Regions from separate parts of the Duganella sp. FT27W genome, predicted to be linked through region 1. Evidence: predicted binding sites of a transcription regulator. Region 1 holds the regulator's gene; the other holds the start of a gene.
The links. Region 1 encodes sigma-54, which starts transcription at its own class of promoters, with help from an activator protein. Its sites were predicted from a motif close to TGGCANGNAANCTGCTTT; they were not measured.
Positions count from the first base shown of each region.

Region 2: the regulator sigma-54 is predicted to act here: its motif matches at 5,747-5,764, upstream of F8197_RS27355 (TorF family putative porin).

Region 1 is NZ_WHIV01000004.1:264,037-278,792, reverse strand. It holds gene F8197_RS18380 (ABC-F family ATP-binding cassette domain-containing protein) at 1-1,458, opposite strand, end outside; gene F8197_RS18375 (NYN domain-containing protein) at 1,708-3,753, shown strand; gene F8197_RS18370 (MOSC domain-containing protein) at 3,854-4,711, shown strand; gene F8197_RS18365 (diguanylate cyclase) at 4,804-5,994, shown strand; gene bluB (5,6-dimethylbenzimidazole synthase) at 6,009-6,659, opposite strand; gene F8197_RS18355 (monovalent cation:proton antiporter family protein) at 6,697-8,679, opposite strand; gene F8197_RS18350 (SIS domain-containing protein) at 8,806-9,804, shown strand; gene lptC (LPS export ABC transporter periplasmic protein LptC) at 9,804-10,406, shown strand; gene lptA (lipopolysaccharide transport periplasmic protein LptA) at 10,416-11,018, shown strand; gene lptB (LPS export ABC transporter ATP-binding protein) at 11,020-11,772, shown strand; gene F8197_RS18330 (RNA polymerase factor sigma-54) at 11,776-13,251, shown strand; gene hpf (ribosome hibernation-promoting factor, HPF/YfiA family) at 13,327-13,686, shown strand; gene F8197_RS18320 (alginate lyase family protein) at 13,749-14,711, shown strand; gene F8197_RS18315 (enoyl-CoA hydratase/isomerase family protein) at 14,708-14,756, shown strand, end outside.
Region 2 is NZ_WHIV01000007.1:9,209-23,964, reverse strand. It holds gene F8197_RS27380 (PTS sugar transporter subunit IIA) at 41-442, opposite strand; gene gshB (glutathione synthase) at 514-1,461, opposite strand; gene gshA (glutamate--cysteine ligase) at 1,505-2,806, opposite strand; gene F8197_RS27365 (ammonium transporter) at 2,986-4,518, opposite strand; gene F8197_RS27360 (P-II family nitrogen regulator) at 4,529-4,867, opposite strand; gene F8197_RS27355 (TorF family putative porin) at 4,879-5,649, opposite strand; gene F8197_RS27350 (accessory factor UbiK family protein) at 5,943-6,242, shown strand; gene F8197_RS27345 (glycoside hydrolase 43 family protein) at 6,282-7,931, opposite strand; gene F8197_RS27340 (glycoside hydrolase family 2 TIM barrel-domain containing protein) at 7,928-11,068, opposite strand; gene F8197_RS27335 (hypothetical protein) at 11,157-11,888, opposite strand; gene F8197_RS27330 (YifB family Mg chelatase-like AAA ATPase) at 12,070-13,653, shown strand; gene F8197_RS27325 (DUF6624 domain-containing protein) at 13,681-14,619, shown strand; gene F8197_RS27320 (hypothetical protein) at 14,634-14,756, opposite strand, start outside.

The sequences.
Region 1 (14,756 bases):
GGGTTCGTCGAGCAGCAGCAGTTGCGCCGGGGGATCGGCGTACAGCACGCAGGCCAGTGCCGCCTTCAAGCGTTCGCCGCCGCTGAGCATGCCGCTGGGAGCGATGATATTTTGCGCACCGAGCCCCAACTGTGCCAGCCAGGTGCGCAAGGTGCCTTCCGCTACAACGCGGTTGGCTGCCATCAGGTGTTCGAGCACGGTGCGCGCCGGATCCAGATCGGCCAGGCGCTGATCGAGGTACACGCAGGTATCGGCCACCTGGCAACTGCCTGCCAGCGGCGCGATGCGGCCGGCCATCACTTGCAGCAGGGTTGACTTGCCGCAGCCGTTGGGGCCGATCACGCCCACGCGCTGCCCGGCGCTCAAGCCGAGCGTGATATGGCGCGTGGCCGCCGGCACGAATGGCAGCGCCACCGCGTCGAGCTGCACCACGCGCCGTCGCGTCCCACGCACTGCGGGCAGCGCGTGCAGCACGATCTCCGCCTCGTCCCGCACCTGCTGCGCGGCAGCGCGCACCCGTTCCGATAGATGTTCACGCGCGGTATCCTGTTGCTGGCGCAATTTACCGGCCGAGCTTTCGCTGCGTTCCTTCTGCCGGCCCAGCAGGATCCTGGCCTGGTTGGCTTCCTTGCCCTGGCGTGCGCCCCTGGCTTGGCGCTGGTCCTGGCGTTCGCGCTGGGTGCGCATCGCCTGCTCTTCTCGCTGGCGTTCGAGCTTGCGCTGGTCGAGCTGGTCGAGTGCGCTTTGGTGCGCCTGCGCGCGGGCGGCAGCATAAAAACTGTAGTTGCCGCCATAGCTGCGCAAGCCCTGCGGCGACAGCTCGACGATGCGCGCCATGGTATCGAGCAACTGGCGGTCGTGGCTGACCACCAGTAGGCCGCGTGGCCAGCGCTGCAATTGGGCGATCAGCGCTTGCCGGTGGTGGCGGTCGAGATGGTTGCTCGGTTCGTCGAGGAGCAGGAAATCGGCGCCGGAAACCATGGCGCCGGCCAGGGCCACGCGCATGGCTTCACCGCCGCTCAGAGCGCTTGCCGGGGTGTTGGCGTCGTGGCGGTCCAGGCCGCTGCGGTCGAGTTCCTGTTGCAGCAATTGCGGCAAATCCCAGCGGTCGCCCACCAGGTCGAAATCTTCCACCGCCACGCTGCCGGCCTCGATGCGGGCCAGCGCATCAAGTTCGGCGCGCACGCCGGCCAGGTCGGCGATGGTGGCGCCGGGCGCGGGGGCCACCTGCTGGGCCAGGTAATACACGGAACCGTGGCGCACGCAGCGCCCGGAGGCGGGCGCCAGCTGGCCGGCCAGGATGCGCGCGAGCACGGTCTTGCCGGCGCCGTTGCGCCCGACCAGGCCGGTTGCCTGCTGGTCGAGTTGTTCATGCAGATCGGAAAACAGCAGGCTGCCGTCGGGCAGGCTGTACGTCACGCCATCGAGCGTGATGTGCGGGGTCGAAAGTTGCGTCATACGTCACTCCAATAGATGCCAGGAACTCCCGGTGGAAAGGGGAGCAGTGGAGACTGGCCGTCAAGAAGACGGCGGCATCAATGGCGCATCGGACGAGTACCTCGGTGATTGGGAAGAGCGCTCATTATAGAACAGGGCATGGATCAGTACATGGAGGGCAAGGCGTTGTTGGGTATAATCGTCGGATTAGCCGACCGCCGGACCACGCGTTTGTTCCCCCGCATCACTCTTCACTAGAAAATATTCCTCATGGCATCTTCCAACGATAACGTCAGCATGGCGCTGTTCTGCGATTTTGAAAACGTCGCGCTCGGTGTACGCGACGCCAACTACGACAAGTTCGACATCAAGCCGGTGCTGGAACGTCTGCTGCTCAAGGGCAGCATCGTGGTCAAGAAAGCGTATTGCGACTGGGATCGCTACAAGGGCTTCAAGGCGCCCATGCACGAGGCCAACTTCGAGCTGATCGAAATCCCGCACGTGCGCCAGTCCGGCAAGAACTCGGCCGACATCCGCATGGTGGTCGATGCGCTCGACCTGTGCTATACCAAGTCGCACGTGGATACTTTTGTGATCATCTCGGGCGACTCCGACTTTTCGCCGCTGGTGTCCAAGCTGCGCGAGAACGCCAAGAAGGTTATCGGCGTGGGCGTCAAGCAATCGACGTCCGACCTGCTGGTGGCCAACTGCGACGAATTCATTTTCTACGACGACCTGGTGCGCGAGAGCCGCCGTGCCCGCCGCGATGCAGGCGAGGCCAAGCCTGCCGTCAAGCGCTCGCCGGAAGAAGAAAACGCCCGCCGCGACGAAATGGAAAAGCGCCGCGACCAGGCCGTGGAAATCGCCGTCAACACCTTCGAAGCCCTGGTGCTCGAGCGTGGCGACAGCGGCAAGATCTGGGCATCGGTACTGAAGGAAGCGATCAAGCGCCGCAAGCCGGACTTCAGCGAGTCGTACTACGGCTTCCGCACCTTCGGCAACCTGATCGAGGAATGCAAGGCGCGCGGCCTGCTGGAATTCGGCCGCGACGAAAAGTCGGGCGCCTACGTCTACCGCAGTAGCGGCGCGCAAAACAGCTCGGCCCAGGCGCGTGCGGAAGGCCAGTCCGGCGAGAGCAGCCACAACGGCCAGAACGAGAACGGCGGCAACGACGCGCCGGAGCAGGGCAACGAATCGCGCCGCAGCCGCAACCGTGGCCGCACGGCCGCCGAACGCTTTGCCGAACGCCAGGCCGAGCGCCATGGCCGCCAGGGCCAGGCCCGTCCCGGCCCGGCTGACGACAACCCGGGCGCAATCGCGATTGCCATCGACACCACGCCGGAAACCGACGCCATTGCGCCTGCCGAACCACTGGCAGAACTGGCTGACGCTGCGCAAGCGGCTGCCAATGCCGGCATCGCTGCTGCACCGGCAGCCAATAACGACCGCGATGGCAACCGCAATCGCAACCGTGGCGGCCGCGACCGCAACAACCGCAATGAGCGAGGCGACCGCAATGACCGCAACGGCGGTGGCCAACGCAATCAGCCCGGTCAGCCGCGTCACCCGGCTGCGGAGGTGGAAGTGCAAGCCGCCGCGCCGGTTGTGCTGGAAGCAGCAGTGGCGTTGCCGGAGGTGCAGGATGCGCCCGTCGTTAGCGGCGAAGGACCAGGCCAGGTTCAGCCACAGGCCCCAGCCAAAAAGAAAAGCGGCGCCAAACCACCGGCACGCAAGGTAAAAGCTGCGGCCAAGGCGCCGGCAGCGCAGCTTGATCAGGCAGTAACGAGCGCGCCAGCGGCGCAGGATGCCGCGGCGGTCGCATCTTCGGCAGTCGCTGCCCCGATGGCCACGCCAGCTACGCAGAAAGCCGCGCCGGTTGCCGCCCCGGTGGTCACGCCAGCGGTGCAGGAAGCCGCACCGGTCGCCACCAAGGTAGTCACGCCAGTTGCGCCGGCTGCCGAGACAGGCGGTACCAACGTTGCCAACGCCAACGCCAAGCCGGCCCGTCCGGCAAAGCCAAAGGCCAAGCCGAAAGCCAAGCCGGCCGCCGACCGCGCGAATGGCGCTGTGGTAGCGATTGCTCAACCGGCCGCCGACCGCGCGCCTGGCGCCGCAGCAGCGGTTGCCCAACCGGCCGCCGACCGCGCGCCTGGCGCCGCAGCAGCGGTTGCCCAACCGGCCGCAATTGCAGCCGAAGCAGCTGCAGAAGCAGCAGCCGGCAACGCAACCCCGGCCGCCAAGGCACCGAAGCAACCACGGGCGCCCAAGGCACCACGGGCGCCGAAAGCTTCCAAGGCGCCAGCCACGGAAGAGTAATACCCCCGGGGGCGCCGCCACGCGCCCCCGTTGTCAATCAATATAGCAAGATTGCAATCCGACTAACCGCGCGCTGGTCGCGCAGCTTTCCGTGTGTGCCATGCCCATCCTGTCCGAACTCATCCTCTACCCGATCAAATCCTGCGCCGGCCTGTCGCTGCCGCAAGCGTTGCTGACCACGGCCGGCCTGGCCACTGCCGATGAAAAAGTCCTTGACCGCGAATGGATGGTGGTCGATGCCAACGGCGGCTACATGACGCAGCGTGATTTCCCGCGCATGGCGCTGATCACCCCCACCTTGCACGCCGACACGCTGACGCTGGCCTTCCCCGGCATGCCGGCGCTGGAACTGGCGTTGGCGCGGCCCGATGCGCAGTCGGCGCCCACGCGCCGCGTGCACATCTGGGATGACAGCCTGCGCGCCTATGACTGCGACGACGCTATCGCCACCTGGTTCAGCGCAGCACTGGGCGTGCCTTGCCGGCTGGTACGGTTTCACGCCGACGCCGTGCGGGTGGTCAGCCAGAAGTGGACCGGCGACGTTGCCGCCACCACGCTGTTTTCCGACGGTTTCCCGATCCTGGTCATCGGCCAGGGCTCGCTGGACGACCTCAACGACAAACTGCGCGGCGCGGGCCGCGCCGCGCTGCCGATGAACCGCTTCCGGCCGAACGTGGTGATCGCCGGCATCGAAGCGTTCGAGGAAGACTACATCGAGACCTTCCAGATCGGCGATGTCGAATTAAAACCGGTCAAGCCGTGCCCGCGTTGCCCGATGCCATCGGTGGACCAGACCACCGGCGAGTTCGGTCCTGATCCGCTGGAAATACTGCAAAGCTATCGCGCAAAACCCGAGCTCGATGGTGCGTTGTGTTTCGGTATGAACGCCATCGTTACCGTCGGTGATGGCCGTATCGTGCGGGTGGGCCAGGAAATCGAGGTTGCGCTGGCGTTTTAATGCACTTCCGGCCAGTGAGGCATTCCCAAGCGGCATAACTTGGCGTAAGGTTATGCAAGACCAGATATTGGGTGAAGAGCAAGGAATTATTTATGACGCAGACTGCAACCGGCAAGTTGGCGCCGAGCACGGATACGGACCACGCAGCGCACGACGCTGAACTGGTCAACAAGCTGGCCGCCGAAAACCAGGCTCTCCGCGCCCGCATGGCCTATCTGCTGGAGCAGGCTGAACGCAATCACTCGATCATGACGCGCCACCAAGCGTTCGACCTGGACATTGTCAGCGCCGGCAACTTCCCGGAACTGGTGGGCACCATCCTCAGCGTGTTGCCGGTCATTTCCGAGCTCGACGCCGTTACCCTCACGCTACTGGACGAGGGTGAAGATATCCGCACCGTCATGCTCAAGCTCGACGTGGTGTTCGAGGATTTTCCCGACCTGATTTTCGTGGAGGAGCTCGACGCGCTCGGTTTCGACCTGTCCGAGCGCACCGCAACCTCGCCGCCGCCCAAGCCGCTGCTGGGCATGTTCGATGCGCACCGTCACGGCGCCGCCTTTCCCAACGCGACAGCGGGGCTGCAAAGCGTGGCGCTGGTGCCGCTGTTGCGCAACAAGCGCATCATCGGCAGCCTCAACCTGGCCAGCCGCGACCCCACCCGCTTCACGCCGAGCCTGGGCACCGATTTCGTCGAACACATGGCGTCGATCGTCGCCATTTGCCTGGAAAACGTCATCAGCAACGAGATGCTCAAGTACATCGGGCTGACCGATTCGCTCACCGGCGTCTACAACCGCCGCTACATCGACCGCCGCCTGCTGGAAGAAATCGCCCGCGCACGGCGCCAGGCGTATCCGATCTCGTTCATGTACATCGACGTCGATCACTTCAAGCGCGTCAACGACACCGTGGGCCACGGCGGCGGCGACGAAGTGCTGCGCGAAGTGGCCAGCCGCATCAAGAACGAGCTGCGCGCCTCGGATGCGCTGGCGCGTTTCGGCGGCGAGGAATTCGTGGTGCTGCTGATCGATGCGCCGCTCGACAGCGCCGCCTTCGTTGCCGAGCGCATCCGCGCTGGCGTGGCTGCCACCATGATCGCCCTTACGCCCGAGCTGCAAGTGTCGGTGACGGTGTCGATCGGCGTGGCCTCACTGCACCCGGGCGACACCGAAGGCGACCCGGTCGCCATTGCCCGCGCCTGGGTCGCCGCCGCCGACCTGCGCCTGTACGCCGCCAAAGAAGCCGGGCGCAATCGCGTGGTCAGCACCGCACCGGCGGCCTAGCCTCTACAAGCTTGTTACCCGGCAGCGTCGGGCCAGCGGTCCACCGCGACTAACTGCGCCAGCTCACGGCGCGTATCCCACCCCTCCATCTCCAGCATCGGCCGTGGATAGAATTGCTCCACGTGCCCCAGGCACAGCACGGCCACCGGCCGCGCGCCGTCGGGCATGGCCAGCAGTTGCGCCAGTTGTTCCGGGTCGAACAGCGATACCCAGCCCATGCCCAGTCCCTCGGCGCGCGAGGCCAGCCACATGTTCTGGATCGCGCAGGCGACCGACGCCAGGTCCATCTCGGGCAGCGTGCGGCGGCCGAACACGTGCGCTTCGCGGCCATCGGTCAGGGCGACGACAAACAGCGCGCCGCACTCGCGGATGCCTTCCACCTTTAAACGCATGAACTCGGCGCCGCGTTCGCCCAGCGCTGCGGCCGTGTTGAGCCGTTCTGCTTCCACCAGGTCGATGATGGCGCTGCGCACGGCGGGGCTGGCGATGCGGATGAAGCGCCACGGCTGCATATAGCCCACGCTGGGCGCCTGGTGCGCCGCGTGCAGCAGGCGCGCGATCACCGCTTCGTCCACCGCGCCGGGAACGAAGTGGCGCACGTCGCGCCGCTCCTGGATGACGCGATAGACGGTGTCGATTTCTTGCTCAGTAAATACTGCGGACATGACTGCCTTGCTAAGTTGGTGCAACTGCCGCGCCGGATCAGCGCAGCAGCAAATTCTCGGCGCGCGCCACGGCATCGGCCGCGCCGCGCAGCACGACCACGTCGCCGGCTGCCAGCACGGTCTCGGGACCGAAGTCGATGACCTGCTTGCCGCGACGCAGGCTGGCAACCACGGCGCCGCTGTCGGCCAGCAGGCACTGGCCCAGCTGCTTGCCCACACTGGGCGTGTTGTCGGCCAGGGTGACCGGGTGCAGGCGGTCGAGGTCGGCGTCTTCGCCGACATCCGAAAAGCCGTGGAAGAAGCCGCGCAGCGACGCGTAACGGGCCTCGCGCGCGGCCTGCACGCGGTGCACGACCTTGCGCAGCGGCACGCCGAGCATCACCAAGGTGTGCGAGGCCAGCATCAGGCTGCCTTCCATCAGTTCCGGCACCACTTCGGCCGCGCCGGCCGCTTTCAGGGCGTCGAGGTCGGTGTCGTCGTGCGAACGCACCAGTACCGGCAAATTCGGCGCCAGCAAATGTACCTGGTGCAGCACCTTCAAGGCCGACGGCGTGCTGGCGTAGGTGATCACCACCGCGCTGGCGCGGTAGATGCCGGCCGCGACCAGGCTTTCGCGCCGCGCGGCGTCGCCGTACGACACTTGCAGGCCGGCCGCCTGCGCCACCTGCACCCGCTCGGGATCGAGGTCGAGCGCGTGGTAGTCAATTTTTTCTTCGGACAGCAGGGTGGCCAGGCTCTGGCCGCTGCGGCCGAACCCGGCCAGGATCACGTGCTTGTTGGTGGACATGGTGCGGCTGGCGATCTTGGTCAGCGCCAGCGACTGCATCATCCAGTCGTTGCTGGCCAGCTTCATGACGATCTGGTCGGACTTGGCGATGATCAGCGGCGCCACCAGCATCGACAGCACCATCGACGCCAGCACGACCTGGGTGATGAAGGGATCGATCAGCTTGTTGCCGCTGGCCAGGTTGAGCAGCACGAAGCCGAATTCGCCGGCCTGCGCCAGCGCCAGGCCGGTGCGGATCGACACGCCATCGCTCGAGCCGAACAGCTTGGCCAGCGCGGCGATCAGGGCAAACTTCACCAGCACCGGCGCGATCAGCAGGATCAGCACCAGCCACCAGTTGTCGATCACCATGCGCACGTTGAGCAGCATGCCCACCGTGATGAAGAACAGTCCCAGCAGCACGTCGCGAAACGGCTTGATGTCTTCTTCCACCTGGTGCTTGTACTCGGTTTCGGAAATCAGCATGCCGGCGACAAACGCCCCGAGCGCCAGGGACAGCCCGGCCTGTTCGGTAATCCACGCGGCGCCCAGCGTGATCAGGAGCAGGTTGAGCATGAACAGCTCCTGCGAGCGGCGCTTGACCACGATGGTGAACCAGCCGCGCATCAGGCGGTGGCCGACGAACAGCAGCAAGGTCAATACGATCACGGCCTTTACGCCCGCCCAGGCCAGGGTTTCCGCCAGCGCATCGGGACGCTGGCCCAGCGACGGGATCATGATCAGCAGCGGCACCACGGCCAGATCCTGGAACAGCAGGATGCCGATGATCTTGCGGCCATGCTCGCTCTCGAGCTCGAGCCGCTCGGTCAGCATCTTGACCACGATGGCGGTGGACGACATGGCCAGCGCGCCACCGAGCGCAAACGCGCCTTGCCAGCTGATCTGTAAATGGGCGGGTAGCTGGCTGGCGATGAGCCAGCCGAACAGCAGGGTGGCGATGATGGTAAACGCCACCTGCGCCAGCCCGAGGCCGAACACGATGCCGCGCATCGCCAGCAGCTTGGGCAGCGAGAATTCGAGCCCGATCGAGAACATCAGGAATACCACGCCGAACTCGGCCAGGCCGTGGGTAGCTTCGCTCTCCATGGCCCAGCCGAGCGCGTGGGGGCCGATCAGGATGCCGACGGCCAGGTAGCCGAGCATGGGCGGCAGATGCATCATGCGGAAGGCCACCACGCCCAGCACGGCGCTGCCTAACAAGACCAGGGTCAGTTCGAGCGGTGAAAACGTCATGTTGCCGTAGCCGTCAGTTTTTTATTCAGTGGTTGCGCACCACACAGGCGCATTGTTTCGACTGGCAAGTTTTTTGCTTTCTTAATTCGGCTATACTTGGGTATGAGTGTAACCCATGAAAAAACAATGCTGAAAGCTTTTGACGCAAAAATGGCGGCGCATGCGCTGCGGCTCGCCCGTGAAACGTTGCAAAACGAGGCCGCCGCCATTACTGCGCTGGAGCTGCGCCTGGGTGACGACGATACCGTCGTCAAAGCGATTGAACTGTTGTTTAATTGCAAGGGTAGGGTGGTGGTGTCCGGTATCGGCAAGTCCGGTCACATCGCCCGCAAGATGGCGGCCACGTTCGCCTCCACTGGCACCCCCGCCATGTTCGTGCACCCGGCCGAGGCTGCGCACGGCGACCTCGGCATGGTCACCGCTGACGACGCTTTCATTGCCATTTCGTACTCGGGTGAAAGTACCGAGCTGATGACCATCCTGCCGGTGGTCAAGCGCATGGGCAGCAAGGTCATTGCCATTACCGGCAAGCCGGGCTCCAGCCTGGCCAGCATCGCCGATGTCCACCTCAATGTTGCGGTGGCCAAGGAGGCGTGCCCGATGAACCTGGCGCCCACCACGTCCACCACCGTCACGCTGGCGCTGGGCGACGCGCTGGCAGTGGCCTTGCTCGATCTGCGCGGTTTCAGGGAAGAAGATTTCGCCCGGTCGCACCCGGGCGGCGCGCTGGGTCGGCGCCTGCTGACGCACGTGCGCGACGTCATGCGCAGCGGCGCCGATGTACCGAAGGTGCGCGCCGACGTCAAGCTCACCGACGCGCTGCTGGAAATGACCAGGAAGGGCATGGGCATGACCGCCGTGGTCGATGCCGACGACCAGCCGATCGGCGTGTTTACCGACGGCGACCTGCGCCGCATGATCGACAAGGTGCAGGACTTCACCCAGGTCCTGATCCGCGACGTCATGCACGCCAACCCGCGCAGCATCGCGCCGGAACAGCTGGCGGTCGATGCGGTCGCAATCATGGAACAGTTCCGCATCAACCAGGTGCTGGTGGCCGATGCCGATGGCAGGCTGGTCGGTGCGCTGCACATCCACGACCTCACACGCGCCAAGGTGATCTGATGCCTAACGTACGTAAAAGAACCGCCCACCGCTGGTCGCTCACCTGGATGGTCGTGATCGGCGTATTTGTGGCCGTCGGTACCGGCTGGATGGTGCAGTTGATTAACGAATCGAACCAGGATACGGCGCAGGACAAGTTCCGCAACGAGCCCGATTACATCATCGACCGGTTCAGCGTGGTGCGCATGACCAAGGACGGCAAGCCGGCTTATATCATTTCCGGCGACAAGCTCACCCACCTGCCGGCCGAAGAAGCGTCCGACATCATCAAGCCCTATATCAACACCTTGTCGGCCGAGCATCCGCCAATGACGGTGCGCGGCGACACCGCCCGCGTCGATCAGGACAACTCGCGCGTCAAGCTCGACGGCAACGTCAGCGTGGTGCGCCCGGCCAGTGGCAAGAGCCAGGCCATGAGCCTGACCACGTCCACGCTCACCGTGTTCCCGGACGAACAACGGATGGAAACCGTCGCACCGGTCGAACTGCACCTGGGCAAGACGGTGGCCACGGGCGTGGGCATGACCGCCAACAATGCAACGCTGCAAACCCAACTGGGTGGACGCGGCAAGATCACCGTGCCGCCGCATGCGGCACGCTAAAGGAAGATTATGAGAGCAATCACCAAGCAAACCTTCTGGTCGGCGGCACTGCTGCTGGCAGCACTGGCCATCCCGGCGCACGCCGAAAAAGCCGACTCCAACAAGCCGATCGAAGTGTCGTTCGACCAGGCCGACTCCGACGACGTCAAGCAGATCAAGACCTTCACCGGCAACGTCATCCTCACGCGCGGCACCATCCGCATGACCTCGCCCAAGGCGGTGGTCACGCAAGATCCCGAGGGCTACCAGTTCGTGGTGCTCACCGGCACGCCCGGCGTGCAGGCAACGTTTCGCCAGAAGCTTGACGGCGACACCGACAAATGGGTGGAAGGCCAGGCCGACCGCATCGAATACGACGACAAGACCGAGCTGGTCAAGCTGATTTCCAAGGGCCGCATCAAGCAGCTCGAGTCGGGCAAGGTCACCAGCCAGGTCGATGGCGAGTTCATCTCGTACGACAGCCGCCGCGAAGTGTTCGCGGTCAAGAACAGCAGCAGCGGCGAGAGCAAACCGGGCGCCGGCCGCGGCACCATGGTGATCCAGCCGTCGTCCAAGCGCCCGCCGATCGCGCCGGCGCAGCCGGTGCCTGCCACCCAGCCTGCGGGGAAATGACATGGAACCAAGTTGCGGTAGCACCCTGATCGTTCGCGGCCTGCAGAAAAGCTATGGCAAGCGCCAGGTCGTGCACGACGTCTCGCTGCAAGTAGAGTGCGGCGAAGTGGTGGGTTTGCTCGGCCCCAACGGCGCCGGCAAGACCACGTCGTTTTACATGATCGTCGGCCTGGTACCGTCCGACGCCGGCACCATCGATATCGGCGGCGTCGACGTCTCGTCACTGCCGATCCACCGCCGCGCCTCGCTCGGCCTGTCGTACCTGCCGCAGGAAGCGTCGGTGTTCCGCAAGCTGACGGTGGAAGAAAATATTCGCGCTGTCCTCGAAATTCAAAAAGTGGACGGCAAGCCTTTATCCAAGGCTGACATTACTGAACGGCTCAATACCCTGCTGGCCGATTTGCAAATCGAGAAGCTGCGCGACAACCCCGCGCTCTCGCTCTCCGGCGGCGAACGCCGCCGGGTGGAGATCGCCCGTGCGCTGGCCACCAACCCGCGCTTCGTGCTGCTCGACGAACCATTCGCCGGGGTCGACCCGATTGCCGTGATCGAGATCCAGCGCATCGTGCGCTTTCTCAAGGAGCGGCAAATCGGCGTCCTCATTACCGATCACAATGTGCGCGAGACGCTGGGCATCTGCGACCGCGCATATATCATCAACCAGGGCTCGGTGCTGGCGTCGGGCCGTCCGGACGACATCATCGCCGACGAGTCGGTGCGCCGCGTCTACCTGGGTGAACACTTCCGAATGTAATCCATGAAACAGTCGTTGCAACTGCGGACCTCGCAGCATCTCGCGCTGACGCCCCAACTGCAGCAATCGATCCGCTTGCTGCAGCTTTCCACGCTGGAGCTGCACCAGGAACTCGAACAACTCCTGACCGACAATCCCTTGCTCGAGCGGCTCGACGATCCGCTCGACCATTCTCTGCGGCTGTTGTCCGACGGCGCCATCAGCCAGCAGGCGCCGTCCGGCGAAGCACCGTCCGAATCGGGTCCGCAGGAAGCGGCGCCCGCCGGCGAGGCCGACGCCTACGACGGCCCCGCCGCCGATACCGAAAGTACCACCGCCGAAGCGGACATGGACTGGAGCGACGCCGGCCGCAGCAAGGCGCCCGACGACGAAGACGCGCGTCCGCAAATCGAAGCGCACCACTGCACCCTGCGCGAGCACCTGATGGAGCAGATGCGGGTGACCGTGCTCGAGCTGCGCGACCGCGCGCTGGTCGAACTGATCATCGATGCACTCGACGAAAACGGCTACCTCGAAGAAGCGCTCGACGAGATCCACGCGCGCCTGCCCGAGGAACTGGAAGTGGAACTCGACGAGCTGCAAACGGCGTTGTCGCTGCTGCAAAGTTTCGACCCTGCAGGGGTGGGGGCGCGCAATGCGGCCGAGTGCCTGGCGCTGCAAATCAAGCGCTTGCCCGGCATCCCGATGGTGACGCGACGGATGGCCGTGGCCATCGTCGAAAAGCACCTGACGTGGTTTGCCCAGCGCGATTTCAACAAGCTGAAAAAAGCGCTGCTGTGCGACGACGAAGACCTGCGCGAAGCGCAGACCGTGATCCGCCAGTGCAATCCGCACCCCGGTGCGGCGTTCGCCTCCGACGTCTCCGACTACGTGGTGCCGGACGTGATCGTGAAAAAATCGCGCACCGGTTGGCAGGTCAGCCTGAACAACGACGTCATGCCGCGCCTGCGTGTGAACGCCATGTACGCCAACCTGCTCAAGCAGGGCAAAGGTGAGGGCGCCATGGGCGCGCAGCTGCAGGAGGCGAAGTGGCTGATCAAGAATATGCGCCAGCGGTTCGACACCATCCTGCGCGTGGCACAAGCGATAGTAGAACGACAAAAGAACTTTTTCTCGCACGGCGCGGTTGCCATGCGCCCCCTTGTGCTTCGCGAAATTGCTGATACACTGGGTTTACACGAGAGCACCATTTCTCGGGTAACAACTCAGAAATACATGCTGACTCCGCACGGCATGTTTGAGCTGAAATATTTTTTTGGTAGCCACGTCGCCACCGAAGCGGGAGGTGAAGCCAGTTCGACGGCGATACGGGCACTGATCGTGCAACTGACAGGAGCTGAAGACCCTAAAAATCCTTTATCCGACAGTAAGATTGCGGACATGCTGGGAGAACAGGGCATGGTGATTGCGCGACGCACTGTTGCCAAATATCGCGAAGCCCTCAAAATCCCTCCAGTCAGTCTCCGCAAGTCTTTGTAGTGCACTGGTTCCTGCGTGCCCGGCATCAATGGGCAACGCACTAACCGTCAGCGACATCTATCTTTAGGAGTGTGTATGAATCTCACCATCAGTGGACATCATCTCGAAGTGACCGCCGCCATTCGTGAATACGTGCAGAGCAAGCTCGAACGCGTGACACGGCACTTTGATCAAGTGATTGATATTGCTGTCATTCTGACCGTAGATAACCTTAAAGAGAAAACCAAGCGCCAAAAGGCTGAAATCAATCTGCGCCTGTCCGGTAAAACGGTCTACGTGGAAAGCCTGTCGCAAGACCTGTACGCTGCGATCGACACCCTGATCGACAAGCTGGACCGCCAGGTCATGAAGTACAAAGGCAAAGTCCAACAGCACGGCCACGATGCGATCAAGCATCTCCCGGATAACTTCGAACCAGCTGCCGCCGCCCTTTAACAACGGCGCGACACACCAACTAAGGGCGCTGAACGAGCGCCCTTTCTTGTTTCTGGAGCTACATGAAAATTGTTTATCTGGTTTATACCGTTCTCCTTTCCGCCTCCGCTGCTTCCGCCGTCGCCGCTACCTGCCAGCCGGCGCCGGCCGCCGTCATCGACATCGACGCCAACAGCTACTACAACGACGCCAACCATTCCGTGATCGACCCGGCGCGGCGCGCCAAAAACATTGCCAGCACCGAGCCGGTCGAACAATTCTTGTCTGGTGTCGCCCGCAACGCCAGCCGCTACCAGGCCAACAGCAAGCCGCAAGACGCCGCCTGCGCCTTGAACTGGCTGGATAGCTGGGCCGGCCAGCAGGCCATGCTGGGCAAGATGTCGAGCGAGCAGGCGTATTTCGTGCGCAAGTGGACGCTCGGTGGCCTCGCGCTCAGCTATGCGCGCGTGCAGGCAGCCGCCACGCCCGCGCAAAAGAAAGCGATCGAAGCGTGGCTGTCCACGCTGGCCGACGCCACGCTGGTCCACGCCGACACCCGCAAGGGCAAGCGCAACAACCATTACTACTGGGAAGGGCTGGCCGTGACTGCCGTCGGCGCCGTCACCCACGACCAGCGTTTATTAACATGGGGGCACGGCGTGTTCGACAACGCGATGGCCCAGGTCGCTTCGGACGGCGCGCTGCCAGCCGAGATGGCGCGCGGCGCCAAGGCGCTGCATTACCACGCGTTCGCTGCCGCGCCGCTGACCATGATGGCATCGATTCTTGACCTGCAATCGCCGACGCTGGACCGGCTGGTGACATACACGCTGGCCGCTGCGCGCAATCCGTCGACCATGAACCAGGTCACCGGCTTCAGGCAGGAAACAGTGACTGATATGCCGTTTGCCGTGATCTATGCGCGCCACATGGGGCACCCGCCGGCAGCCGCTGCAAAATTCCAGGCCCGCCTGGGCGGCGATTTAACCTTGCCCAACCCGCTAGAACACTTGCCTTCGTCGAACAAATCCACAGGACAGCCATGAGCGAAAACGTAATAACGACCGTCAGCCAAGGCACCGGCGTCATCA
Region 2 (14,756 bases), on a different contig from region 1:
GCGAGAAAGCCGCACTCTAAAAATCCCGCGCCAGTCGAATTTATCCGACGCGAATCCGGTTATCGACGCGCACCGCCCCACTTTGCGCACCGGCCAGGGCCATCTCGACGACCACGTCCAGCGTATCGCGGCGGTAGGTGATGGCCCGCAACAGCATCGGCAAGCTGATGCCGGCGATCACTTCCACCCTGCCCGCGTCCGCCAACCGGTCGCAGCAATTGGACGGCGTACCGCCCTTTACGTCCGTCATGACCAGCACGCCATCGCCGTCGTCGAGCCGTTTGATCGCCGCCGCCGCCAGTTGCTGGACCTGGCCGAGATCCTGGTCGGCAATCACATCGATCGCTTCCAGCAGCTCGGTGGGACCACGAAACACGTGGGCGCAGGCGGCAATAAATGCCTGTCCCAGCGGCGCGTGCGTCATAAGCAGTATGCCAACCATATTCTTAATCCGCCAGTGAGCGCGGACTAAATTGCGGCCGTCCGGCAAAATTATTTTGAATTTGCATCTTTTTAACCCGCCGACACGGCAGCTTCCACCGCGTCGATGAAGGTGGCCGCCACCGGAAAGCCTGCTTGCTGCGTGATTTCCTGGAAGCAGGTCGGGCTGGTGACGTTGACTTCCGTCAGGCAGTCGCCGATCACGTCCAGGCCCACCAGCAGCAAGCCGCGCGCAGCCAGGGTCGGGCCGATGGCGTTGGCGATCTCGAAATCGCGCTCGGTCAATGGCTGGGCCACGCCGAGGCCGCCGGCGGCCAGGTTGCCGCGCACTTCGCCGTTTTGCGGAATGCGGGCCAGCGAAAACGGCACCGGTTTGCCGGCGATGACCAGGATGCGCTTGTCACCCTTGGCGATGTCCGGGATGAAGCGCTGCGCCATGATGGTCGTTGCACCATTTTGGGTCAGCGTCTCGATAATCGCGCCCAGGTTCATGGCATCGGGCTTGACGCGGAAGATGCCGGTGCCGCCCATGCCATCGAGCGGCTTCAGGATGATGTCGCCATGCTCGGCCTGGAAGGCGCGGATGCGGGCCTCGTCGGCCGTCACCAGGGTGGGCGACGTGTATTGCGGGAACTGGGCAATCGCCAGTTTTTCGCTGTGGTCGCGGATCGCCGACGGCTTGTTGAATACTTTGGCGCCCTGGGCTTCGGCCAGCTCGAGCATGTAAGTGCCGTAGATGTATTCCATGTCGAACGGCGGGTCCTTGCGCTGGACGATGGCGTCGAACTCGCCCAGGTTGGTTTCCACCGCCGGCGCGGCGCGGTACCAGTCGGTAGCGTCGCCGGTAAAGCTGATCTGCGACGCCTTGGCCGTGGCGATACCGCCCAGCACTGCCATATCCTTTTGCTCGAAGGCATACACGGTGTGGCCGCGCCGGTTGGCCTCGACCATCATGGCGTAGGTGGAGTCCTTGTAAGTCTTGAACGTGGCTAACGGATCTGCGAGAAAAGCGATTTTCATGGATGCTTCCGGTTTGGTGAAGATCTGATTTTAGCCGAGATTCTCAATACACTTCCGGATTGGGGTCGGTGCGCTCCATCTCCAGCGACGCTGCCAGCAGCGCCAGCCGCGCCACCACTCCGTACACGTAGAACCGGTTGGGCGCTGCGGTGCCCGGTTTGGCCTTCAAATCGGGCACCGCGTGCTGCTGCGCGAACGCCAGCGGCACGTACTGCGAGCCCGGGGCATTGAGGTTCTGGTCGATGCCCTTCTCGGCATGAACGCGGTAAAAACCACCGACCACGTAGCGGTCGATCATGTACACGACCGGCTCGGCGACGTCGTCCTTGATGCTCTCGAAGGTGGGCACGCCTTCCTGGATAATGAAGTCGGTGACTTCCTTGCCATCCTTGATGACGATCATCTTGTCGCGCTGGGCCTGCGTCAAGTCCTTGATTTCACTGGAATCCTTGATGGTCAGGATGCTGGTGCCATAGGTGCCGGCGTCGGGCTTGATGATCACGAACGGCTTTTGTTCCTTCATGCCGTACTCTTTGTATTTTTTCTTGATCTTCGAGAGCAGCGTATCGACATTGGCGGCCAGACACTCGTAGCCCTCGCCGGTGCGGAAGTTCACCGCATCGCACTTGGCGTGCAGCGGGTTGAACATCCACGGATCGACACCGATCAGCTTGCCGAATTTCTTCGCCACTTCGTCGTAGGCGTTCAGGTGGTTGCTCTTGCGGCGCAGCGCCCAGCCCGCGTGCAGCGGCGGCAGCAGGCTTTGTTCGTGAATATTCTGCAGGATGTCGGGAATGCCGGCCGACAGGTCGTTATTGAGCAGCACCGTGCACGGATCGAAGTCTTTCAACCCCACGCGACGGCCATTGGCCGAGCGTACCAGCGGTTCCACCACCAGCATATTGCCGTCCGGCAGAGCGATCGGCGTGGGCTGGGTTACTTCCGGCGACAGCGAGCCGAGGCGCACGTGCAAGCCGGTCTGGCGGAAAATCTGCATCAGGCGGGCGACGTTTTGCCAGTACGTGGGGTGGCGCTGGGTGATTTCCGGGATCATCAGCAGGTTGCGCGCGTCGGGGCAGTACTTGTCGATCGCGGCCATGGCGGCCTGTACCGACAAGGGCAGCATCTCGGTAGCCAGGTGGTTGAAACCGCCGGGAAACAGGTTGGTGTCCACCGGGGCCAGCTTGTAGCCGGCGTTGCGCATATCGACCGAGCAATAGAATGGCGGCGTGTGCTCTTGCCACTCGAGGCGGAACCAGCGCTCGATGGCAGGAGTGGCGGCCAGGATCTTTTCTTCGAGGTCGTGGAGCGGGCCGGTCAGGGCCGTGGCGAGATGGGGAACCATGTTTACTTCCTTAAATGATGCGGGAGGCCGACCCTCCAGGCACGCTGAAACACCGAATATTACCTTGTGGACAACCTACATCGGGGCGATAACCCTATTTTAAAGGCGGAAATAAAAAAAAGCCCCCGCACAAGTGCGGAGGCTTTTTCAACAACGTTGCAACGCTATTACATGTCGGCTTACATGTGGTAAGCGGACTCGCCGTGGGTGGTGATGTCCAGGCCTTCGCGTTCCTCTTCTTCCGGTACGCGCAGACCGATCACCATGTCCACCAGCTTGAAGGCGATGAAGGCAACCACTGCCGACCAGACGATGGTGACGCCCACGCCGGTTGCCTGGATCAGCACTTGACCGCTGATCGAGTAGTCGGCCGATGGCTTGTTGGCCACGTAGTCGAAGATGCCCTGGCCACCCAGCGACGGCGCAGCGAACACGCCGGTCAGGATGGCGCCCAGGATGCCGCCCACGCCGTGCACGCCGAACACGTCCAGCGAGTCGTCGGCGCCCAGCAGGCGTTTCAGACCATTCACGCCCCACAGGCAGATCACGCCAGCGAGCAGACCCATGATCAGCGCGCCCATCGGACCGACGAAGCCGCAAGCCGGGGTAATCGCGACCAGGCCCGATACCGCACCCGAAGCGCCACCCAACATCGATGGTTTGCCTTTGAAGATCCATTCAGCGAAGACCCACGACACGGTCGCAGCTGCGGTGGCCAGCAGAGTGTTGATGAAGGCCAGGGCCGAGATGTCGCCAGCTTCCAGCGGCGAACCGGCGTTGAAACCGAACCAGCCGACCCACAGCAGCGAAGCGCCGATCATGGTCATGGTCACCGAGTGCGGCGCCATCGATTCGCGGCCGTAGCCGACGCGTTTGCCGATCACGTAAGCACCGACCAGGCCGGCAACAGCGGCGTTGATGTGCACCACGGTACCGCCGGCGGTATCGAGCGCGCCGTGCTGGAACAGGTAACCGGCTTTGGCGGTTTCGGTGGCCAGGGTCGCGGCATCCTTGATCGCGTCAGGACCGGTCCAGAACCAGACCATGTGGGCGATTGGCAGGTAAGCGAAGGTGAACCAGATCACCACGACCAGCAGGACGGCGGTGAACTTGGCGCGTTCGGCAAAAGCACCGACGATCAGCGCGCAGGTGATCGCTGCGAACGTGGCCTGGAAGGCAACGAACATGAACTCCGGAATCACCACGCCCTTGCTGAAGGTGGCGGCATAGGCGAAGGTGCCCTTGACCGGATCGTAGATATTGTTGAGGAAGGTGCGGTCATGCAGGTTGCCGAAGAACGCATTGCCTTCGGTGAACGCCAGCGAGTAACCGTAGATACACCACAACACGACGATCACGGCGAAGATCATGAAGATCTGCATCAGGATCGACAGCATATTCTTGGAACGGACCAGGCCGCCGTAGAACAGGGCCAGGCCAGGAATCGTCATCATGACCACCAGCAGCGTGGCAACCATCATCCAGGCGTTGTCGCCCTTTTGCGGCGTTGGCGCAGCGGCAGGAGCGGTTTCAGCCACTGCGGCGGTGGCCGCCGCAGGCGCAGCGGCGGGTGCAGCGGCAGCTTCCGGTGCAGCGGCGGTGGCGGCGGCCACCGGCGCATCAGCCGGCTTGGCATCTTGCGCATGGACCGGTGCGGCAAGAGCGAACAGCAGAGATACCCCAGCTAGCAACGTTGTTATAGTTTTCTTCATCTAAATCCCCTTAAAGAGCTTCGTTACCGGTTTCGCCGGTACGAATGCGGATCACCTGTTCCAGGTTGTACACGAAGATCTTGCCATCACCGATTTTGCCGGTGCGGGCCGCGCCTTCGATCGCTTCGATCGCCTGTTCGACGATGCTGTCATCGACAGCCGCTTCGATCTTGGTCTTCGGCAGGAAGTCCACGACGTATTCGGCGCCGCGATACAGCTCGGTATGTCCTTTTTGACGACCGAAACCCTTTACCTCGGTCACCGTGATGCCCTGCACGTTGATCGCCGACAGGGCTTCGCGGACTTCATCGAGCTTGAACGGCTTGATAATGGCGGTAATCATTTTCATGAGAGCCTCGCTTAGAAAGTTTTGGAAATAGTCACAACTGCGCCCGATTTACCGAGGTTTTTGCCGTTGCGGCCGACGTATGCATCGGTATTGGTCTTGACGCCGGCAACCGACACCGAGAACACGCCGAAGTCCTTGGTCACGCCGACCTTGTAGTCGCTATAGCTGACCGGGCCATTGTTCTTGACGTTCTGGTGGCCGGCATGGAGGTTGAGCACATAGCCGTCATAGACGTCATAGTTGAACTGGCCGTCGAGGTAGCCGCTGTTCTTGCTGTCAGGCGTGCCGAACAGGTTGCTGGTCGAGTGCGAATACTTGATCGAGAACGGGCCGGCACTCACCTGGGCGTACAATTCGAAGGTATTGGCGCTGGTGGCGAGCTTGTTCGAAGGATAGGCGTAGTACAGCGCGCCGACGTCGTAGGCGAAGGTGTCATTGATCTGGCCGCGCTTGCCGGCATAGACGTCGAATTCATACGAGGCATCGCCGCCGCCGTCCTTGATCCACTTGATATTGGTGGCCCAGGCCCCCACATATACACCGGTGGGGTTGTTGACATAATCAACACCGCCCTGCACGGCTGGTTGCAGACGGGTTTGCGAAATGCCGCGGTAACGGTAATCGCTGACAACGGCGACGTTATAGGAAATCTGGTTGTCTGGTACGGCTTCGGCAGCGGGTTGCGCTTCCTGGGCCTGCGCCGAGGCGCTCATGGTGGCGAATGCCAAAGTCAACGCTGCTGCTGTCAGGGTTCGGGTCAGGCTTTTGTTTTGGCTCTTCATCATTTTGTCCTTGTAGTTATCGAAACTGAATACAGATACTAGGTGCGATGCGGGTAAAATCCTTGTGAAGCGAAGCGTTAAGCATTCCCTGGCTTCTATAGCAGAATGCGTGCCAGCTAACGTTGCCTGGTAGATAGCAGCTTTGGCTGCTTTGTCATGGGCGACAGGGCGCCGGCTCTGACAAAAGTGATAATTTGGAAGGAAAGTTGGCCGCGCTGTTTGAATTTGCACCACACCGATACACGGACGCACTTCAATGGTGCATCCGTCCAGCCACCAGATCAAGGAATATTATGGATATGAATACTTTTTTTAACGACTTGCAGAACAAGATCTCCAAGGCCGTCGAAAATTCGCCCGCCAAGGACATCGAGAAGAACGTCAGGTCCATGATGACCCAGGGCTTCTCCAAGCTCGACCTGGTCACCCGCGAAGAGTTCGATATTCAAACCCAGGTGCTGGCCAAAACCCGCGCCAAGCTGGAAGCCCTGGAAACGCGCCTGGCGGCGCTCGAAGCGAAAGCCGCACCGGCCCAGCCGGCTGCGGTGGTGCCGGAACCTAAAGTGGAGATCGCCAAAGGCGAGGTGCTGTAAGCAAGCTGCCGGCGGGTAATCTGCCGGCTATTGTCGAGATTATTTGCCGACGCGGAAGTAGTCGGCATAGAGATATGCCGGGGCGCCGCTGGTTCCCGGCGCCCGCGTTGCCAGCAAGCCCACTTGCGCGCCCACCCAGCGTCCCACACTGGCCATGAACGGCTGCCCCGCCAGCGTGTACTGCTTGCCGTCCAGGCTGTAGGAAAAGCGCACCATTGCGCCGTCGCTTATTTGCGCCCGCAGGTACAACGATTTTTTATCTGCATGTTTGTCCGCTCCCTGGTCCAGCGGCCTTAACACCTGCACCTGCTCCTTGCAGGCGGCAGCCGGTTCCGCGCAGGTGGCCAGCACCAGCTCCCTGCCATTTTTGCCCTGCTGCACGCCGATCCACGCGTATTGAATCCCCAGCACCACCAGGCCCGCGCGGCTCACGTCACCCTGCACGGCGATGCGGGTATCGACCGTGAAGGCCGGCGCCGGGAATTTTTGCGTCAGCACCGAAGGCACGTCGCGCACGCTGCCACCCACCGGCGCCGCCTGCGCATGCAACCGCAAACTGCCCTGCTTGGCGTTGAGTTCATACCAGCCCGGCGCCTCGTTGGCGTTCCACTGCCATTGCAGCCCCAGCTTGGGCGCATTGAATTCGTCGCCTGCCGGTGGCGCTTTGATGCCGCTGTCATTGCCGGCCGGCTTGTCGTGCACCAGCACCGGCTCGCCAGTGCCCTTGCCAGCTTTGTCCTCGCCGATCACCGGCCAGCCGTCGTGCCAGCGCATCGGCTGCAAGTGGACGATGCGGCCGTATGCGCGCTTGTCCTGGAAGTGATAGAACCAGTCGCGTCCTTTCAGATCATCGACCCACGCACCCTGGTGCGGGCCGTTGGTGGTGGAGCCACCTTGCGCCATCACGATGCGGTCCTGGTACGGCCCGGCGATGGTGCGCGAGCGGAATACCGACTGCCAGCCGTGTTCCACGCCACCGGCCGGCGCGAAGATGTAGTAGTAGCCGTCCTTCTTGTAGAACTTCGGACCTTCGAGCGTGGTGTAGCCACTGAGCTTGTTGCCGTCGATGATGTCTTTACCGCGCTGGTCGAGCAGCGTGCGCGCTTCGGGGTCCATCTCGCGCAAGGTCAGGATGTTGTTGAAGCCGGCGCGGCTCTTGGCCCACGCGTGCACCAGGTAGGCCTTGCCGTCGTCGTCCCACAGCGGCGACGGATCGATGATGCCTTTGCCGGGCAACAGCAGGTGCGGCTCGCTCCACGGTCCGGCAAAGCTGGTGGCGGTGATCACGTACACGCCGAAATCGGGATCGGGATAGAAGATCCAGAATTTGCCGGCGTGATGGCGCAGCGACGGCGCCCACACGCCCTTGCCCGGCTGCGGCGTGGCAAATGCCTGCGCCGGCACCAGCTTGGGCAGCGCATGGCCCACCAGTTCCCAGTTGACCATGTCGGTCGATTGCAGCAGCGGCAGCCCCGGCGCGTTGCTGAAGCTCGACGCGGTCATGTAGAACGTGGCGCCCACGCGGATGGCGTCGGGATCGGAATAGTCTGCGTACAGGATCGGGTTCTGGTAGCGGCCATTGCCGAGGTCGGCCACCCACGGGCCGCCCGGTTGTGCGGGAGTTTGAGCAGTGGTCCACGGCGCGCTGCACAGCAGCGCCAGCGCGGCGGCGGTTTTCATTATTTTCATTTTGTCTCCTGCGGTTTGGCAGCAAGCGGCGCGATGGTAAAGCTGTAGCTGGCCGGTTCAAGCTTGATGCGGTACTTGACGTGAGCGCGGCCGGTGAGGTTCCAGCCGGTGTCGCCGCCTACGCCGCTCTGGGCCAGGTCGATCAGCAGCGAGCCGTCGCCATGCGGTGCAATCTCCGAGCTTTTCCAGGCGCCACGCGGACGCAGGTACAGGTCTTCGTAGGGGAACGCCAGCGCGTTGACCGACAACGGCGCGGCGCCCTTGACGGTGATGCCGCTGCCCTGGGAGTTGAATAGCGACAGCCAGCGCACGCCGGTCTTGTTGCCGCTTTCCTGCGGACGGCTGTAGCCGTGGTACTGGTCCGCCACCTTGCCGGTGTAGCGGCCGATGGCGTAGCCGGTGGCGCGGTCGGCATACGATTCCTGCGGCCCGCGGCCGTACCACTCGATGGTGTCGAGCGTGTTGTCGTTGTCGAAGCGCAGGCCCAGGCGCAGCGGATCGGGCAAGTCGTCGCGCAGCGGCCTAAACGTCGCCGCCACACCGAGCGCGCCATCCGCATCAAGCGTATACGTCGTTTCCCAATGGGCGGCGCCGGCGCCAAAGCTATACAAGACTTTTACCCGGTTGCCGTCCAGCGTGACCGACCGCACGTGGCGTTGTTCCGAGAACGTCTTCCAGACCTGGTGCGTCTTGTCCACGCCCGCGCCTTCATCGTTGTCGATCAGCCCGCGCCAGAAGTTCGGTGCGCCGCCCTTGAGCACGGTCTTGCCGTTCACCGCATAGTCCACCAGGCCGGTCTTCGCATCGAGCCGCAGGACGGCCGGGCCGCCAGCGAGGCGGATGTCGTCGCCAGCGCGCGTTGGCTGCACCGCTTTGGCCGTCGCCGCCGGTTTGGAAGCTGGCACCGTGACGAACTGCGACCAGCCCACCATCGTGCCAGCCGCCACGCCCTTGACCGAATCGGTGCGGGCTTTGGCGCGCAAGGTCACCAGTTGTTCGCCGCCGGTCGAGCGCAGCTTGGGCAGCCTGATCTCGATCTGGCGGCTGGCGCCCGCAGCGACGGCCGGCACGGTCAGCGCACCGCGCGTGACCTCGTTGCCGTCGTTGGTGAGCACCCAGTCGAAATCGAGGTCGGACGTATCGCGGAAGTCGTAGCGGTTGACCACCGTGACCTTGCCGGACCTGGGATCGCCCTCGAACACCAGCGGCGAATACACTTTTTGCACTTCGTAGTATTCGGGATCGGGCGTGCGGTCGGCGCGCACCACGCCGTCGCCCACCACGCTGTTGTCGCCCACCTTGGGATTGACGTCGAAGCCGGACGCCCAGTAGCGGCGGCCCTTGTCGTCGGTGGCAAACACGGTCTGGTCCACCCAGTCCCAGATAAAGCCGCCCTGCAGTTTTTTATGGGCGCGGATGACCTGCCAGTAGTCTTCCATGTTGCCGAGCGAGTTACCCATCGCGTGCACGTACTCGCACTGGATCATCGGCTGGGTGAAGCGCGGATCGACCGCGTAATCGACCATCTTTTCGATGTCGTCGTACATCGGCGCATAGATGTCCACGTAGGCATTGGGCTTGTGGGTTTCGCCGATGGTGCCGTAGCCCAGGTAGCTGACCAGGCGGGTGGGATCGTTGGCGCGGATCCATTGCGCCGCGTGTTCGAAATTGGGACCGGTGCCGGCTTCATTCCCCAGCGACCAGAAGATGATCGACGGCGCATTCTTGTCGCGTTGGACCATGCGCGAGACGCGGTCGAGGTGGGCCGCGCGCCACTGCGGCTTGTAGCCGAGCTGCACCTGTTCGCGGTAGCCGGGCACCTTGGAGTGGTCGCCCAAATGCATGTAGGCGTGCGATTCGATATTGGCTTCGTCCATCACGTACAGGCCGTATTCGTCGGCCAGGTCGTACCAGCGCGGATCGTTCGGATAATGCGAGGTGCGCACGGCGTTCACGTTCGCCTGCTTCATCATCTCCACGTCCTTGCGCATCAGGTCCAGCGACATCACGCGGTACGTGACCGGATCGTGCTCGTGGCGGTTGGCGCCCTTGATCACGATGCGCTTGCCGTTGACGCGTACTTCGCCATCCTTCATCTCCACCGTGCGAAAACCGATGCGGCGCGACGTGGCCGACACCAGCTTGCCGTCGGCATCAAGGTATTCGATCAGCATGCGGTACAGGTTGGGTGTCTCCGCCGACCAGGCACGCACCTTGGGCAGCACGCCATCGATGGTGGCGGCACTGCCGTCGATCTTCGCCTTGCGGGCGAATACTTCGCGCTCGCCGTCGAACAGCGTGACCGCGATTTCGCCCGCTGTCGGCGCACCGGCCAATTCGGCCTTGAGCTTGAACACGCCGTCGGTGTACTGTTTGTCGAGCAGCGCGGTGACAGTGTAGTCGCGCAGCCAGGCTTTGGGTTCGGCGTACAGGTACACGCTGCGCTCGATGCCGGACAGGCGCCAGAAATCCTGGTCTTCCAGGTACGAGGCGTCTGCCCAGCGATAGACTTCGATCGCGATATTGTTCTTGCCCGGTTTGAGGTAGCGATTGAGCTTGAATTCGGCCGGCAGCTTGGAGTCCTCCGAGTAGCCCACCTTCTCGCCGTTGACCCAGATGTAGTAAGCGGAACCCGCCGCGCCCACGTGCAGGAACACTTCGCGCCCCTCCCAGCCGGCCGGCACCACGAAGTCGCGGCGGTACGAGCCCACGTCGTTGAAGGCGTCTGGCACATGCGGTTCGTTGAGCGGGAACGGGTAATCGACGTTGGTGAAAATCGGCTTGCCGTAGCCCTGCGCCTGGATCATGCCCGGCACCTGGATGGTGCCCCAGCGGCTGGTGTCGAAATCGTTTCGGTAGAAATCTTTCGGCCGCTCGCCGGGCGTATTGGAGTGGGCAAACTGCCAGGTGCCGTCGAGCGACAGGTAGTACTGCGAGGCGGCCATGTCGCCGGCCACCGCCTTGTCGCGGCTCTCGAAATTGAAGAACGTCGCCTTCATCGGTTCGCGGTTCACGGCCACCACTTCCGGTTGCTGCCACTCGGTGAGCGTCGTTGGTGCGGGGGCGGCGTGCACTCCGGCCGAGAGGGACGCCAGCGCCAGCAGGCATGCGTGGACAGAAGCGGTTTTTTTGGCCATGGGCTGTTCTACCTTTTCATGAAAACGATGACAAAGATACCAACGCCGAGTATAGGCGATGGACGGCGCCGGAGGTCATGCCCTCCGGTCAATTGCTTGCGCGTTTAGGCAGCGCGATGGTGAAGGTGGTGGACCACAGCCGCGAGGGCGCCCCCATGGGAAGCAGCACATCGCCGTCACCCGCACTGGAACTGGCGCTGGCGTCGTCGCCCAGCTTCGACAAATCCCAGCGCACCGACACCGGGTACTGCCTGCCGTCCGGTGGCAGCAGCACCAGTGCATTGCCTGCGACGGCAAGGCCACCACGCTCGACGCGCAGCGCGCTGGTGGCGGGCGGTGGCAGCGTTGGACCTGGCGTCGTATCGGGCGGCGCGGCGGCGCGGCGCTTGGGCGGTGGCGGTTCCACCGGCGCCTGGTAGTGCACCACCAGGTCGCCCTGCACGTCGCGCGGTGACGTCCATTCGCGCAGCTTGCCGTCCGGTCCCTTGACGTCGCGCGTGGCCAGCGGCACGTTGCCGTGGCTGTCGCGCACCGTCAGTTCCTTGAGCGTGACGGCCACCGTCTCCCCTTGCTCGACCGCGAGCGGCAGCTGCAACAGCGCAGTATCGGCGCCCACCTGCACATCGGGCACCTTGAGCGTGACATCGACCACGCCGATGCCGGCGCCAGCCTTGTCCGGATGGTTGAACGGCGCTGGCTGCAGCAGCAGCAACAGCAGGCGTGGCGGCGGTGGTGCGGCCGCCGCTGCATCCTGATCCGGCGCTTGCGCCATCGCACCGCCCGTCGCCAGCGCCAGCAACCCGGCCTGAATGGTCCGCAAACCCAATCGATGAATCACAGTGGCAATGCGCATATCGGGCTCCACAAAAATCGACGATCAACAACTTTACCATCTATCAATGTTTCCTTGCGCAAGGTAGCACCGCCTCTGCCGCAGATCAAGGCCCGGCCTGGCCAACCCGCTACACTCGCGGCAGCCCGTGACCACGTAGGGGAAACACATGAGCCTGGCCGTACTCAAGAGCCGCGCCCTCGCGGGCATGAAAGCGCAGCAAGTCAATGTCGAGGTGCACCTGGCCAACGGTTTGCCGGCCTTCACCATTGTCGGCCTCGCCGATACCGAAGTGAAGGAAGCCAAGGACCGCGTGCGCGCTGCGATCCAGAACGGCGGCTTCGAGTTTCCCGCCCAGCGCATCACCGTCAATCTCGCGCCGGCCGACCTGCCCAAGGAATCGGGGCGCTTCGACTTGCCGATCGCACTGGGCATCCTGGCCGCCTCGCGCCAGATTCCCGCCGCTATCCTGGACCAGTACGAGTTTGCCGGCGAGCTGTCGCTGTCCGGCGAGTTGCGGCCGATCCGGGGAGCACTGGCGATGTCGCTGGCGATGACGCGCGATGCCGGGCATGATTGCGCCCACAATGGCGAGCACGGTAAAGATTCCACCAAGCGGCGCACTCCGCCCGGTAAAGCTGACGGGCGTGGCTTCATCCTGCCGCAAGCCAATGCCGACGAAGCGGCGCTGGTGAACGGCGCCGCCATCTACCCGGCCAGCTCGCTGCTGCAAGTGTGCGCCCACCTGGCGGCCAGCTCACACGAGGCGATGCTGACCCGGCATACGTCTGCGCTGGCGGTGGCCATGACCGAGGTGGCCGACCTGGCCGACGTCAAGGGCCAGTTCATGGTCAAGCGCGCGCTGGAGGTGGCGGCGGCCGGCAACCACAGCCTCTTGATGGTGGGACCGCCCGGCGCCGGCAAGACCATGCTGGCAGCGCGCTTTCCCGGCCTGCTGCCGCCGATGACCGACGACGAGGCGCTGGAAGCGGCGGCCGTGCAGTCGCTCACCGGCGGCTTCCGGATCGAGGACTGGAAGCGCAGGCCCTTTCGCGCCCCGCACCATACGGCATCCGGCGTGGCATTGGTGGGCGGCGGCGGCTATCCGCGTCCCGGCGAAATCTCGCTGGCCCATCGCGGCGTGCTGTTCCTCGACGAGCTGCCCGAGTTCGACCGACGCGTGCTGGACGTGCTGCGCCAGCCGATGGAGTCGGGCCGCGTCACCATCTCGCGCGCGGCGCAGCAGGCCGAGTTCCCCGCCCACTTCCAGCTGATCGCCGCGATGAACCCGTGCCCGTGCGGCTACCACGGCCATCCCAGCGGCGTATGCAACTGCACGACCGAGCAGATCGCCCGTTACCAGGGCCGCGTTTCCGGCCCCCTGCTCGACCGCATCGACATGCAGATCGAAGTCTCCGCCGTGGAACCCGACACCCTGGCCGCCGACGCCGACGGCGAACCGTCCACCGCTATTGCCGCCCGCGTGCAGCGTGCGGCCGAGATCCAGCTGGCGCGCCAGGGCAAGCGCAACCAGTACCTTACCACCCGCGAAATCGACCGCCTGTGCAAGCCCGACAAGGCGGGCAAGGCCAAGCTCAAACGCAGCATGGAACACTTCCAGTGGTCGGCCCGCGCCTACCACCGCATCCTGCGCGTGGCCCGCACCATCGCCGACCTGGCCGGGGCGGAAGGGATCGGCGAACAGCATATCTTGGAGGCGGTGCAGTATCGGAGGGCATTGAAGGATCGGTGAGCGCTCGGGCTGTGAGAGAATCACACCATGAATTCAACCCGCAGACAACCAATCGCCGTCGCCGCGCTCCTGTTCGCAGCGCTCACCGGTACCGCCCGCGCCGAAGACACACCTGCACCAACTCCGGCCATCCAGCCCATCCCCTACTCCGGCAAAATCGTCAGCGCCACCGGCACCGTGCCGGAGCAAGCCGCCATCTTTGCCGACTGCCAGGATGGCAGTGAGCGCATCCATGGCCAGATCGAAGCCGACACCTACCGCCTCGACCTGCCGCCAGCCATCACATGCACCGTGGTGCTCGGTGACACGGATTGGGAAGCCGATGCCCAACTGGTGTCCGATGCTGCCACCGCCCTTCCGCAAACCATGCTGATATACCCGCTGCCGGTGCCGCAGCCGGAGATCGCACGCGAACTGATCGAGATGGGTGCGCAGGACCGCGCGGTGCGCCAGGCCTGGGCTGCCGGCAAACGCGATGCCGCGTCAGAAAAAAAATTTGCGGCGGATGATCGCAAACGCCAGCGGCGCCTGCGCCAGATCATCACTACCAAGGGCTGGCCGACGATTTCGATGGTGGGCGCAGAAGCTGCCAACGAGGCGTGGCTGGTTGCGCAGCACGCCCCGCCTGCGCAGCTCAAGCACTGGGCGGTGTTCATGCGCGCGGCAGCAGCCAGGCACGAAATCAAGCTGGTCAACCTGGCCACCACGCTGGATCGCGTGCGCATGTATGAGAAGCGGCCGCAGATTTACGGTACCCAGTACAGCACCCGCGAGGATGGTGCGATCCAGTTCTACCGGATCGAGGACATTGCCAATATCGACAAGCGGCGCCTGGAAATGGGCATGTCCTCGTTTGCCGCGTTGCAGGCGCAACTGGCCAAGCCACCCAAACCGGCAGAGCCAACCAAACCTGCCGAGCCGGCCCCTCCTGTTACTCCTGCCACCCCTGCTACTGCTGGGGAATAGCTTCCTGAATCAGCTCAAACCTCCCACTGTACCTTCACCGTCAACGACTTGTTGGTAGTATCGGGATCGCGCGTGCTGTCGCGCGAAAAGCCCACCGACATTGAGCGGCCGTGGCGCCACAGATGACGGTATAACAG